Regions from separate parts of the Bombilactobacillus sp. ESL1187 genome, predicted to be linked through region 1. Evidence: predicted binding sites of a transcription regulator. Region 1 holds the regulator's gene; the other holds the start of a gene.
The links. Region 1 encodes NrdR, which represses ribonucleotide reductase genes. Its sites were predicted from a motif close to ACACNATATATNGTGT; they were not measured.
Positions count from the first base shown of each region.

Region 2: a site for NrdR is predicted at 3,781-3,796, ahead of nrdH (glutaredoxin-like protein NrdH). Genes of this name have one in related genera too.

Region 1 covers NZ_JBYLTZ010000001.1:1,403,283-1,408,794, forward strand. Annotated here, with positions in the region: gene polA (DNA polymerase I) at 1-785, shown strand, start outside; gene mutM (DNA-formamidopyrimidine glycosylase) at 790-1,617, shown strand; gene coaE (dephospho-CoA kinase) at 1,590-2,213, shown strand; gene nrdR (transcriptional regulator NrdR) at 2,217-2,720, shown strand; gene AC3B5B_RS06565 (DnaD domain protein) at 2,701-3,996, shown strand; gene dnaI (primosomal protein DnaI) at 4,006-4,917, shown strand; gene thrS (threonine--tRNA ligase) at 5,181-5,512, shown strand, end outside.
Region 2 covers NZ_JBYLTZ010000001.1:609,371-614,882, forward strand. Annotated here, with positions in the region: gene AC3B5B_RS03105 (isochorismate synthase) at 1-285, opposite strand, end outside; gene AC3B5B_RS03110 (C40 family peptidase) at 938-1,609, opposite strand; gene AC3B5B_RS03115 (AAA family ATPase) at 1,763-2,311, opposite strand; gene AC3B5B_RS03120 (DUF2187 domain-containing protein) at 2,638-2,862, shown strand; gene AC3B5B_RS03125 (LVIS_2131 family protein) at 2,920-3,540, opposite strand; gene nrdH (glutaredoxin-like protein NrdH) at 3,959-4,192, shown strand; gene nrdI (class Ib ribonucleoside-diphosphate reductase assembly flavoprotein NrdI) at 4,192-4,569, shown strand; gene nrdE (class 1b ribonucleoside-diphosphate reductase subunit alpha) at 4,565-5,512, shown strand, end outside.

The sequences.
Region 1 (5,512 bases):
CGTCAATTGATCCCAATTTACAAAATATTCCTGCGCGTGATGAAGGACGTGCTATTCGTAAAGCATTTGTACCCAAAGAGTCATCTTGGCAATTATTTTCCAGCGACTATTCCCAAATTGAATTACGGGTTTTGGCTCATTTATCAGGTGATGAGCATATGCAACAAGCCTTTCAAGCTGATTATGACATTCATGCGCACACGGCCATGAAAATTTTTAATTTGGATAGTATTGATGATGTGACTGCGAATATGCGCCGGAAGGCCAAAGCAACTAATTTTGGGATTGTTTACGGGATTAGTGATTATGGCTTAGCCAAAAATATTGGCATTTCCCGCCGTGAAGCGGCGGAATTTATTCAAGCCTATTTTGAACAGTATCCCAAAGTGAAACAATACATGGATCAAATGGTGCAAAAAGCCCGCGAAGATGGTTATGTCGAAACAATTATGCACCGCCGGCGCTATCTGCCAGATATTCATGCAAAGAATTTTCACTTACGATCTTTTGCGGAACGGACAGCCATGAATACCCCGATTCAAGGTAGCGCTGCTGATATTATTAAGATTGCCATGATTAATATGCAACGGCAGTTGCAACAACAACATTTACAGGCACGAATGTTACTACAAGTGCATGATGAATTGATTTTTGAAGCTCCTAGTACGGAAATTCCCATTTTGCAAGAATTGGTGCCACACGTGATGGATACCGCTGTGAAGTTGGATGTACCTTTGAAAGTAGAATCAGCAGCTGGTCAAACATGGTTTGACGCGAAAGGATAAAATAATGCCAGAATTACCAGAAGTAGAAACAGTCCGTCGAGGCTTAAATCAATTAGTTAAAGGACAAAAGATTGTTAATATTGAGGTGCTGTATCCGAAGATTATCGTCAATCCCTTACCAGAATTTAAGAAAGATTTGATTGGTGCGACGATTACCGATGTGGGGCGCCGTGCTAAGTATTTACTATTTCATTTTGATAATGATTTGACAATGATTAGTCATTTACGAATGGAAGGTAAATATCAAGTTCGGGATCAAAAAAGTGATTTTGATAAGCATGTGCATATTATTTTTGAACTAGCCAATGGCCAGTATTTAGGTTATCGTGATGTTCGCAAATTTGGGCGCATGGAAGTTGTGCCCCGGACTGATGAGTTAACCACTAAAGGAATTGCTAAACTAGGTCCGGAACCCTTAACGCCGCAGTATACCTATGATTCATTGGTTAGCGGTTTACAGCGTAAAAAGAAAAATATTAAAGCTGTGTTACTGGATCAGCAAGTAGTTTCAGGCTTAGGTAATATTTATGTCGATGAAGTTTTATGGATGGCTAAAATTCATCCTGAGCAACCAGCCAATCAATTAACTGACGAACAATTACAGGCATTATATCCGGCCATTGCGGATGAAATAAAAACCGCCATTGCCGCTGGCGGAACCACGATTCGCAGTTATGTTGATGCCACCGGTCAAAAGGGCCAATTTCAATTACAATTAAAAGTCTATGATCAAGAAGGCCAACCCTGCCAACGTTGTGGCACGGTAATTGAAAAAATTCGCGTGGCGGGCCGAGGGACACATTATTGCCCGCATTGTCAACGGTTGAACTAATGGGGCGTGCGATTGGAATTACCGGCGGTATCGCAAGCGGTAAAACAAGTGTCCGTCAATTACTTAATCAAGCGGGCTTTTTAGTAATTGATGCTGACCACATTGCTCACCAAATCTTGGATACCAAAACGCCAGCTTTTAAAAAAGTGATCCAACAGTTTGGAACTCAGGTTTTAACTGCCGATGGGCAGTTGAATCGCTCTGCTTTGGGGCAAATCGTCTTTGCCGATGCGAAACAATTGGATTGTTTAAATCAAATTGTGCAACCAGCAATTCGTCAAGAATTGGTGCGACAAATTCAACAAGCACAAGCAACTTCACAAACTGTTTTTTTTGAAATTCCACTTTTATTCGAACAGCATTATGAGCAAATTGTGGATCAAGTTTTAGTGGTTTATGTAACCCAGCAAGTTCAATTACAACGTTTACAAGAAAGAAATCATTTAACAGTTCAACAAGCATGTAGTAGAATAAAAAGCCAATTACCACTTCAACAAAAATGTCAATTAGCCGATTTTGTTCTTGATAATACTGGTGATTGGCAGCACTTACAGCAACAAGTTGACCAGTTTTTACAACAAGTAATTAAGGAGTAAATTATGATTTGTCCTCAGTGTCAAAAAAATTCTTCTCGGGTTATTGATAGTCGCCCGAGTGACGAAGGCCGGGTGATTCGTCGGCGCCGTGAATGTGAAAATTGTGGATATCGGTTTACAACTTTTGAGCGGATTGAGCATACTCCCGTTTTGGTCATCAAAAAGAATGGTAATCGTGAAGAATTTAGTCGTGAAAAAATTTTACGGGGCATTGTGCGTGCCGCTGAAAAAAGACCAGTGACTTTAGAGGCGATGAATCAATTAGTTAGTAAAGTCGAAGCTAAGATCCAAGCAACGGGTGAAAGTGAAATCAATTCGCGCCAAATTGGTGAATTTGTGATGCAAGAATTAGCCGGTGTCGATGATATTGCTTATATCCGCTTTGCCAGCGTTTATCGTCAGTTTAAGGATATTAACGGTCTGATGCAGGAAGTACAAGAAATGATGTTAGCTCAAAAAAACCAGGCAGAAAGCGAGACAACTGACGATGACGCAAGCGATGATTGATCCACTGTGGGGCTATTGGGTAATTGGTAGTAGTACGCTCACACAATTGGATTATCAGGTTTTAATTGACTTATATCAACCCATTATTGGGAGTGATGCTTTGAGCTTGTATCAGTTATTGTGGCAGCATCAAGTCCCCTTAGTTTCCCAGCGCAAAGCTCATTCTCAACTTTTAAATTTATTGGATCTTGATAGCCAGCATTTTTATCAAGCGCGGATTAAATTAGAAGCCGTCGCTTTACTGCAGACTTTTCAAAGTAAAGATAGTTGGGGTGATTATTTAATCTACCAATTGCAGAGGCCACTAGCAGGAGCTAATTTTTTTCAAGATAGTATTTTAACCACTTATTTACAAGAAAAAATTGGTCAACCCGATTTTCAACAATTATTTAAAAAGTATCATCCTCAACTCCGCAATTTAGACCAAGCCAAAGAAATTACGAAAAGTTTTTTGGAAGTATTTCACCTGTCTCACAAAGTAGTAGATGCCAAAGTTGAGTCTGATGCTCAACTTTCTACTGTTAATCAGCCCAATTATCGACCGACGGAATTAGCGACTTTTGATTGGGATTTCTTAAAGATTACTGTGCGTTCATACCACGTTGCGCCCCAGCAAATTGATCAAAATCAGTCAGAGTTATTTAATTTGCATACTTTCTATGGCTTATCCGAAGTTGAATTAGCGCAGGCAATTGGGCAAACGCTAAACGTGCAAACTGATCAAATTGATTTGCGCCGTTTAAAGTCCTTGATCCAAAAGCAATATGAACAACGGGTGAACTTGAAGACTGCAGCTTTGCCTAGCGCAGCTAAAAGGCCACCGGTGACTAATTTATCCACTAGTCAAAAAAAATTAATCAAGGCCGCGCAGAACCAAGCGCCGGCAGAGTTTTTAGCTAATAAAAAGCACCAAAAAAATGGTTTTGTGGGTAGTTCTGAAACTAGTATTTTGCGGAAGTTACAGGCACGCATGGTTTTACCAGCGGAAGTAGTGAACATTTTGGTAAACTATGTTTTGGATAATTCGCCCACTTTAACGCAAGGTTTTGTGGAAAAAATTGCTAATGATTGGGTGCAGCACGGAATTAAGACCGCACCGCAGGCCATTAAATATTTACAGGACTTTCCGCAAAAGCAAACCAAGAAAAAACGTTCAACTACAAATAAAAAAGAGTCCGGAACTGATTGGTCCAAAACCCCAAGTCAACAGGTTAATTCCGAACAATTAGCGCAGATGCAACGGCAATTGCGACAGTTACAAGATCATTCTGAGTGAGGTTAGATAATGGAAAAGTTATCGCAATCATTAGCCAAAATCATTAAAGGCCACCAATGGCAAAATCATTATCAAGATTTATTAAGAAAAGCGTTAAGCGATGAGGATGTGCAACACTTTTTAACGGCACACAAAGACCAAATCACCCAGCCAATTTTACAAAAAGGCTTGGATGCTATTTATGAATTTGTGCAAGCTAAAAGCCATATGCAAGAATTTGCTGCGGGTTATCAGCCGCGGCTGATTTTTAAGAATCAAATGATTCAAGTTACCTATGCTCCTGATGCGCAATTGGTAGCACAAAAAAAGCAGCAACGCTTTGAACGAAACTTTATGACCATTGATATGGCAAGTGATATCCGGCAAGCGGATTTAACTGACTTTGGCACGGGCGCTAGTGGGCGGCAAACGGCGTTGATGGCTGCTTTGAAGTTTGTCTTGAATTATTCCAAAAATGAATTTACACCAGGCTTGTATTTATCAGGAGATTTTGGTGTTGGTAAAACTTATTTATTGGGAGCGATTGCCAAAGAGTTGGTTAATCAACAGGTGGCAGTTTTATTAATGCATTTTCCAACTTTCGCGGTGCAAATGAAGAATGCCATTTCTGATAATTCTGTCTTAACGCGGATTGACGAAATCAAAGCGGTACCGATTTTGATGTTGGATGATATTGGCGCTGACTCATTGAGTTCGTGGGTGCGAGATGAAGTTTTAGGAGTCATCTTACAATACCGGATGCAAGAGAAATTACCGACCTTTTTCTCCTCTAATTTTGCCATGAATGATTTACAAAAGCACTTGGCAGTCAACCAACGTGGTGATCAAGAACCGGTGAAAGCAGCACGGATTATGGAGCGCATTCGCTTTTTAGCACGAGAGGTGGTTTTATCAGGACCCAACCGGCGCTTTCAGAAATAATTATGGATTGTAACTTGCAAAATTGAAAAGCGCGTGGTTTAATATGGACATAGTCATAAAGCTTGGACTGCAGGGAGAGTTAGCCAGAGACTGAAAGCAACTCATTAAAAGCTGAACCATTACATTGATGTTAATAAGTACGTGGTTGGTCGCATTAAAGACTGTGAGATAAAGTTTGGTTACTTTAATGTGGGTGGAACCGCGTCAATGACGTCCCTTAGACAATTTGTCTAAGGGACTTTTTTATTTGTAGGAGGATAAAAATGTCCCAAATTTCTTTAGAATTTCCTGATGGCTCAAAACGTGATTTTGAACAAGCAATCACACCATTAGAGGTTGCTGGTTCTATTAGTAACAGTTTGAAAAAGCAAGCCGTAGCGGCCAAAATTAACGGTACTTTAGTGGATATTAAACGTCCAATTACACAATCTGCTAAGATTGAAATTGTGACCAATAAAGATGCAGCAGCTGCTGAAGTGGCGCGCAATACCGCCATCTTCTTGTTAGAAGCAGCGCTCAAGCAAAAGTATCCGGATTTACATTTAGGTGAACAAGCAGTGAATGATGACGGCTTTTTTGTGGATACTGATAAAGC
Region 2 (5,512 bases), 790 kb from region 1:
TTTCGGATCAAACAAAAAACTACCAACTAATTTAACATCTTCCCAACTACTAGAAGGTGTTAACTGTAACGTCGTGTGAGCTTCTTGTAATAAATTTTGTGCTGCACCCATAGTAATTGGTTGGGAACTCTTAGCCTGCAAAACGCTACCAGCCGTAAATAATTGTTGCGTGCGCGGCGGATTTTCCCACAAAAAAATTTGGGTCTGCTGCGCCAACCACTGCAAAATTTGGGAACGTTGAATTTCAGGCGGTAAAACTGTTGTATATACTTTTAATTGTGTCATGGATTGCTTCTCTTTTCTATCATACAATACTGCGACAAAAACCGGTTAAAAGTTGAGGATTAACCTAACCTAAAAGCTTAAGTCGGTCTTTGACTTGAGTTTTTAGGTGTAGTTAAACGCAAACTTTTGGTTTTTGGAGCGCTAATAAACACACTGCGACAAGTGTCGCTTAAAAGCCGCGGACTAACCTAGAATAAACAATTAAGTTGCGGTTTTTAACTTGATTATTTATTCGTAGTTAGACACAGGCTTTTGACACTTGGAGCGCTAGATCAATACTGCGACCAGCAGCGCTTAGAAGTTGAGTATCGCCTAGATAAAGGACTTAAGTTTTGCTTTGTAAACTTGAAGACTTATTCGTAGCTAAACGCAGACTTCTGCTGCTGGGAGCGCTAATAAAAACACTGCGACAAAGGCTGTTCAGAAACTGAGCACTAACCTAGACTAAGACTAAAGTTGGTTTAGGCTTTAGTTCTTAGGCGTAGTTAGGCACAAGTTTCTTGCCTTTGGAGCGCTGGATCAATATTACGACAAAAGCTAAGAACTAATAAACACACTGCACTTCATATCGCTTAACGACCAAATATTTTTACACAATAAAAAAACCAGCTACAATTGCCGCTGGTTAACTTAATTATTTATTGAATTGGTTTTAGTTAATTGCCCGCACACCAAATGATGGATAGAAGTAACCAGAAATTGTGGAAACTTGAACACCTTGACCAGGTTGTGGAGCATGAATGTATTGATTATTACCAATGTATAAACCAACATGATAAGAATTACCTTGTGAACCCCAGAAAACTAAGTCACCAGGTTGTAAATCATTTACAGAAACCTTCGGACCAGCACTTTCTTGCGCTACTGTGTAACCACCAATATCGACACCTAAAGCTTGTTTAAAGACGTAATACATTAAACCGGAGCAATCAAAGGAATTTGGTCCTTTAGCGCCCCAAACGTAAGGCTTACCGCCTTGAATTTGTGCCATGTTAATTACTTTTTGAACTTTCGCATTCCGGGCTTCTGTCATGTCTGTAACATCATTAGCTGGAATCCAATCATTTTGACCTAAGTTATACCATTGACCATCAGCACTAATTTGTGTCACAGCCCAAGAAGATCCGTTCGAAACATATTGTCCAGTTAAAGTGCCAGCATTATTTGGTTGGCTCCGCAAACCGACTTGATTGTTGCTAGTAACAGTCACACCATCACCAACATTAGCAGCTTGTGCGTCTTGATTATGACTTAAAAATGTAGAAGTAGAAATACCAATAACACCTGCAGCAATTAAACTAAGAAAATGTTTTTTAGAAATCATGAAAATTGTTCGCCTCCGAGAATAAGTAACAAGTTATTTTTACGAGAATTGATTTGAATTTAATTTGGAAATAACTTAACAATCAAAATAGTACACTTCTTACATTGCAATCATGTTACAAACAAACAAACAAACCGTTACAAATCCCGAATTTTATGACATCTTTGTAATCAATTGATCAATGGTCTGCTTTAATTGGGGCCAAGCATCATTAGTCAAAACCAGCGCTGTACCTTTTAAAGCCTTCGGCAGTTGCAAGTCACGCGCAAATTCTTGACTGGTTAACCGCTGGTGAATCGCTGCCGTTTGATCTCCACGCTGCAACAGCCGTTGCTGTAAAACTTGCCGATCAGCAGTTATAAACCAAATGACTACTTGCTGGGGATAAGCTTTTAAATACGTTAAAGCACCTTTAGTGTCTAAAACGATACTAACTATCTCAGCTTTCGCAAAAGCCCGCTGTAAGCCCTGGCGCGAAGAGCCATATTGATGGTGAGCATATGTAACTTGTTCTAGATAATCATTTAAGAGAAAACTCTGGGGCGTCTCAAAATAGTAATCCACACCATTTTGCTCGTTAACGCGTTGCGGACGCGTCGTATGCGTTACAACACTCGGAATTTGGTATGCTTGCGTCAAATAATGACTGACGGTCGTCTTACCTACACCGCTCGCACCGGTAATAACAATAATCTTTTTCATTAATTTACTCCTTTTCAATTGTTCAATTAAAGAACCCAGGCCCAAAGTAAGCCTTATTTTTATCGTTTCAACTTCCAATTAACGACCGGATAATCCTTCTTTGGCAACTATCTGTGGTAAGATAGTACTTAAGAATTCTACCGACCAGGAATTCTGGTAGCTCTATCTTTTTAAGCTACTGTTGCTTGATAGTGCTCAACATTTGGCGTACAGTCTTTCCAAGAATTTTACCAAAATGGGAAAACACCAAGCATGGTGCACTATCAATGGTCCCCGTTTAAACTCAAAACCAACTCCACGTTTAATTAGTCTAGGAGGAACTACACATGAAAATTGCCAATATTAAAGTCGGCGACAAATTACAAGGTTCAGTCGAAGAAGATTTAGAAAAGCCCTTCGTTGGCACGGTTGAAAAGATCTATACCAATGCCGTTTTATTAGATATTGAAGACTTTGATCCACAAGATAGTGATAACGTCGTTGAACTGAACCATAAAATTGTGATTAATGCTCAAAATTTGAAAAAGCTGCCCAAAAAAGCAGCTAAATAAATAACCATAAGAAAAGTTCCTCAATTTGACTCATTCAATAGTCATTGAGGAACTTTTTTAATCCAATGTTTTAACAAAAGTGGTTCCAGGAATACGAATCAATGCATAATCCGTCGCGACATTACCGGCATGAACGCCTAAGCCGTTGCGCCAGTTATTCTTATAATGAGCTACCATCATCATCACATATGCTTGCTGATATTTTTGATCATAGCGTTTCGTATTTGGCCACGGATAGTTCTTCGCGTTTAAACTAGCTGATTGATTACCATCTAAAACTGAGGCATTATTGCCCGGAATACTGTACTTAGCTCCTTGGACCCAATAATTATAATACTTAACCGTTTTTTTATTGTCTGCTGACTTAACTTCTACATAATAACCTTGACCATTCTTGGTCTGCATCACTAGAGGTTTAACCGTATAGCTCAATTGAACGCGCTGTGCATCTTTCACATCAACTTTATCTAAAAAAGTCATATAAAACATAAAGCCCACTAACACAAAAGCGCCAATAAACTCACAAAAATCCCAGCAGACATTGCCTAATGAGTGGTGCTTGCGGTGCACGACAATCATTTTTAAATGACGGCGTCGAATATCAAAGATAATCACCGCTACCAAACAAAAAACAATTAACCACGCGCCAACCCCTAATAAATTCCAGTTTAATTGCATCCTGCTTTCTCCAAACTCCAGATAAATTTAATTAGATTTATTATAGCTCACTTTCACACTGACTGCACTGTCCAAGTCTAGTGAAAACCTTCCGACCTACGTAACTGTCATCAGCGTAATTGAAAAAAACTTAATAAAAAAATCACTTGACTTATGCAGCGAACAAATGTTTTTTATTTTTTTCTTACCCAAAATCCAAGCCTGGCAACCACACTATCATGTGGTTCGATTTCGAATCAAACACAATATATTGTATTTTGACTAGTAGGGTTTTATAATTGGGCTCAGTTATTCCGATCAAAAGTTCCGCAGCAACAACTGGTTAACTAATGCCAGTACAACTCAACTGTGAAACTTTTAATCGAAAATTGATCGGTGCGCACTACCGTGATTTTTTCATCATTAAGGAGGTTTTTTCATGAATCAATCAGTAAAGATTTTTACCAAAGATGGCTGTATACAATGTAAAATGACCAAACGTTTTTTGAATGATCACCAAATTCAATTTGAAGAACATAACATTAATCAACAACCTCAGGCCTTAACTTACCTCAAACAGCAAGGATTTCAAAGCGTCCCCGTCGTGGTCACGGATAGTCAGCCCCCGATCATTGGTTTTTGCCCGAGCGAATTGAAAGCACTGGTGCAATAATGCAAATTGCTTACTATACAATTACTGGTCAAACCCGCCGTTTTATTCAAAAAGTTAAGCTACCTGCTTACGAGATTAATGATGCTAATCCTTATCACGTCATGAACGGTCCGTACTTGTTAGCTGTGCCCGCTTATGATGACAATATGATGGATGCGGTCATTGACTTTTTAGGTTTTCAAAATAATGCCCAACAATTAGTCGGTGTCGTCGGCAGTGGTAATCGCAACTTCAATGAACTCTACATTCATACTGCCAAAGATATCGCTGCTGGCTTAGGTGTCCCCGTTGTTTTCGATTATGAATTTAACGGCACCGCGGCCGATGTTAAAAATTTCAGGAAAGTAGTGGAGCAACTTGAGTCTAAACAACATTGATATCGCTAAAGTTAATTACTTTAAACTAAATAACGAATTAAATATTCCGGTTAACGGACAGATCCCTTTAGATCGTGACCAAGCCGCACTCCAGGCTTTCTGGCAAGAAAATGTTCAACCTAATCTGAAAATGGAACCAGATATATTAAGCCAGTTACAAAAGTTAGTGCAAGCTGATTATTTAGAAGCAGCTTTTTTAAAGCAATACTCGCCAGCTTTTATTAAAGAACTTTACCAATATTTACTGCAACAACATTTTCAGTTTAAATCCTTTATGGCTGCTTACAAATTTTACAATCAGTATGCGTTAAAAACCAACGATGGTGCCTACTATCTAGAAAATTATGAGCTCCGGGTGTTAAATAATGCTTTATATTTTGCAGACGGTGATGAGCAACTCGCACACCAATTAGCTGATGAAATGATTCATCAACGTTATCAGCCCGCCACGCCTTCGTTTTTAAATGCGGGTAAAAAGCGCCGTGGCGAGTTTGTTTCGTGCTTTTTAATCCAAATAACTGACGACATGAATTCCATCGGTCGTAACATCAACAGTGCATTACAATTGTCGCGCATTGGCGGCGGTGTGGGTATTACCTTGTCTAATTTGCGAGAAGCTGGCGCCCCTATCAAAGGGGTCGAAGGTGTTTCGAGCGGTGTTTTACCCGTGATGAAATTATTGGAAGATAGTTTTAGTTACAGTAATCAATTAGGGCAGCGTCAAGGAGCAGGAGCTGTTTATCTCAACGTTTTTCATCCCGATATTTTAGACTTTTTGTCTGCTAAAAAAGAAAATGCGGACGAAAAAATCCGTGTCAAAACCCTCTCCTTAGGCATTATTGTCCCTGATAAATTTTATGAATTAGTGCGCCAAGACGCGCCAATGTATTTATTCAGTCCTTACAGTGTGGAACGCGAATACCACCAGCCCTTTTCTTACGTC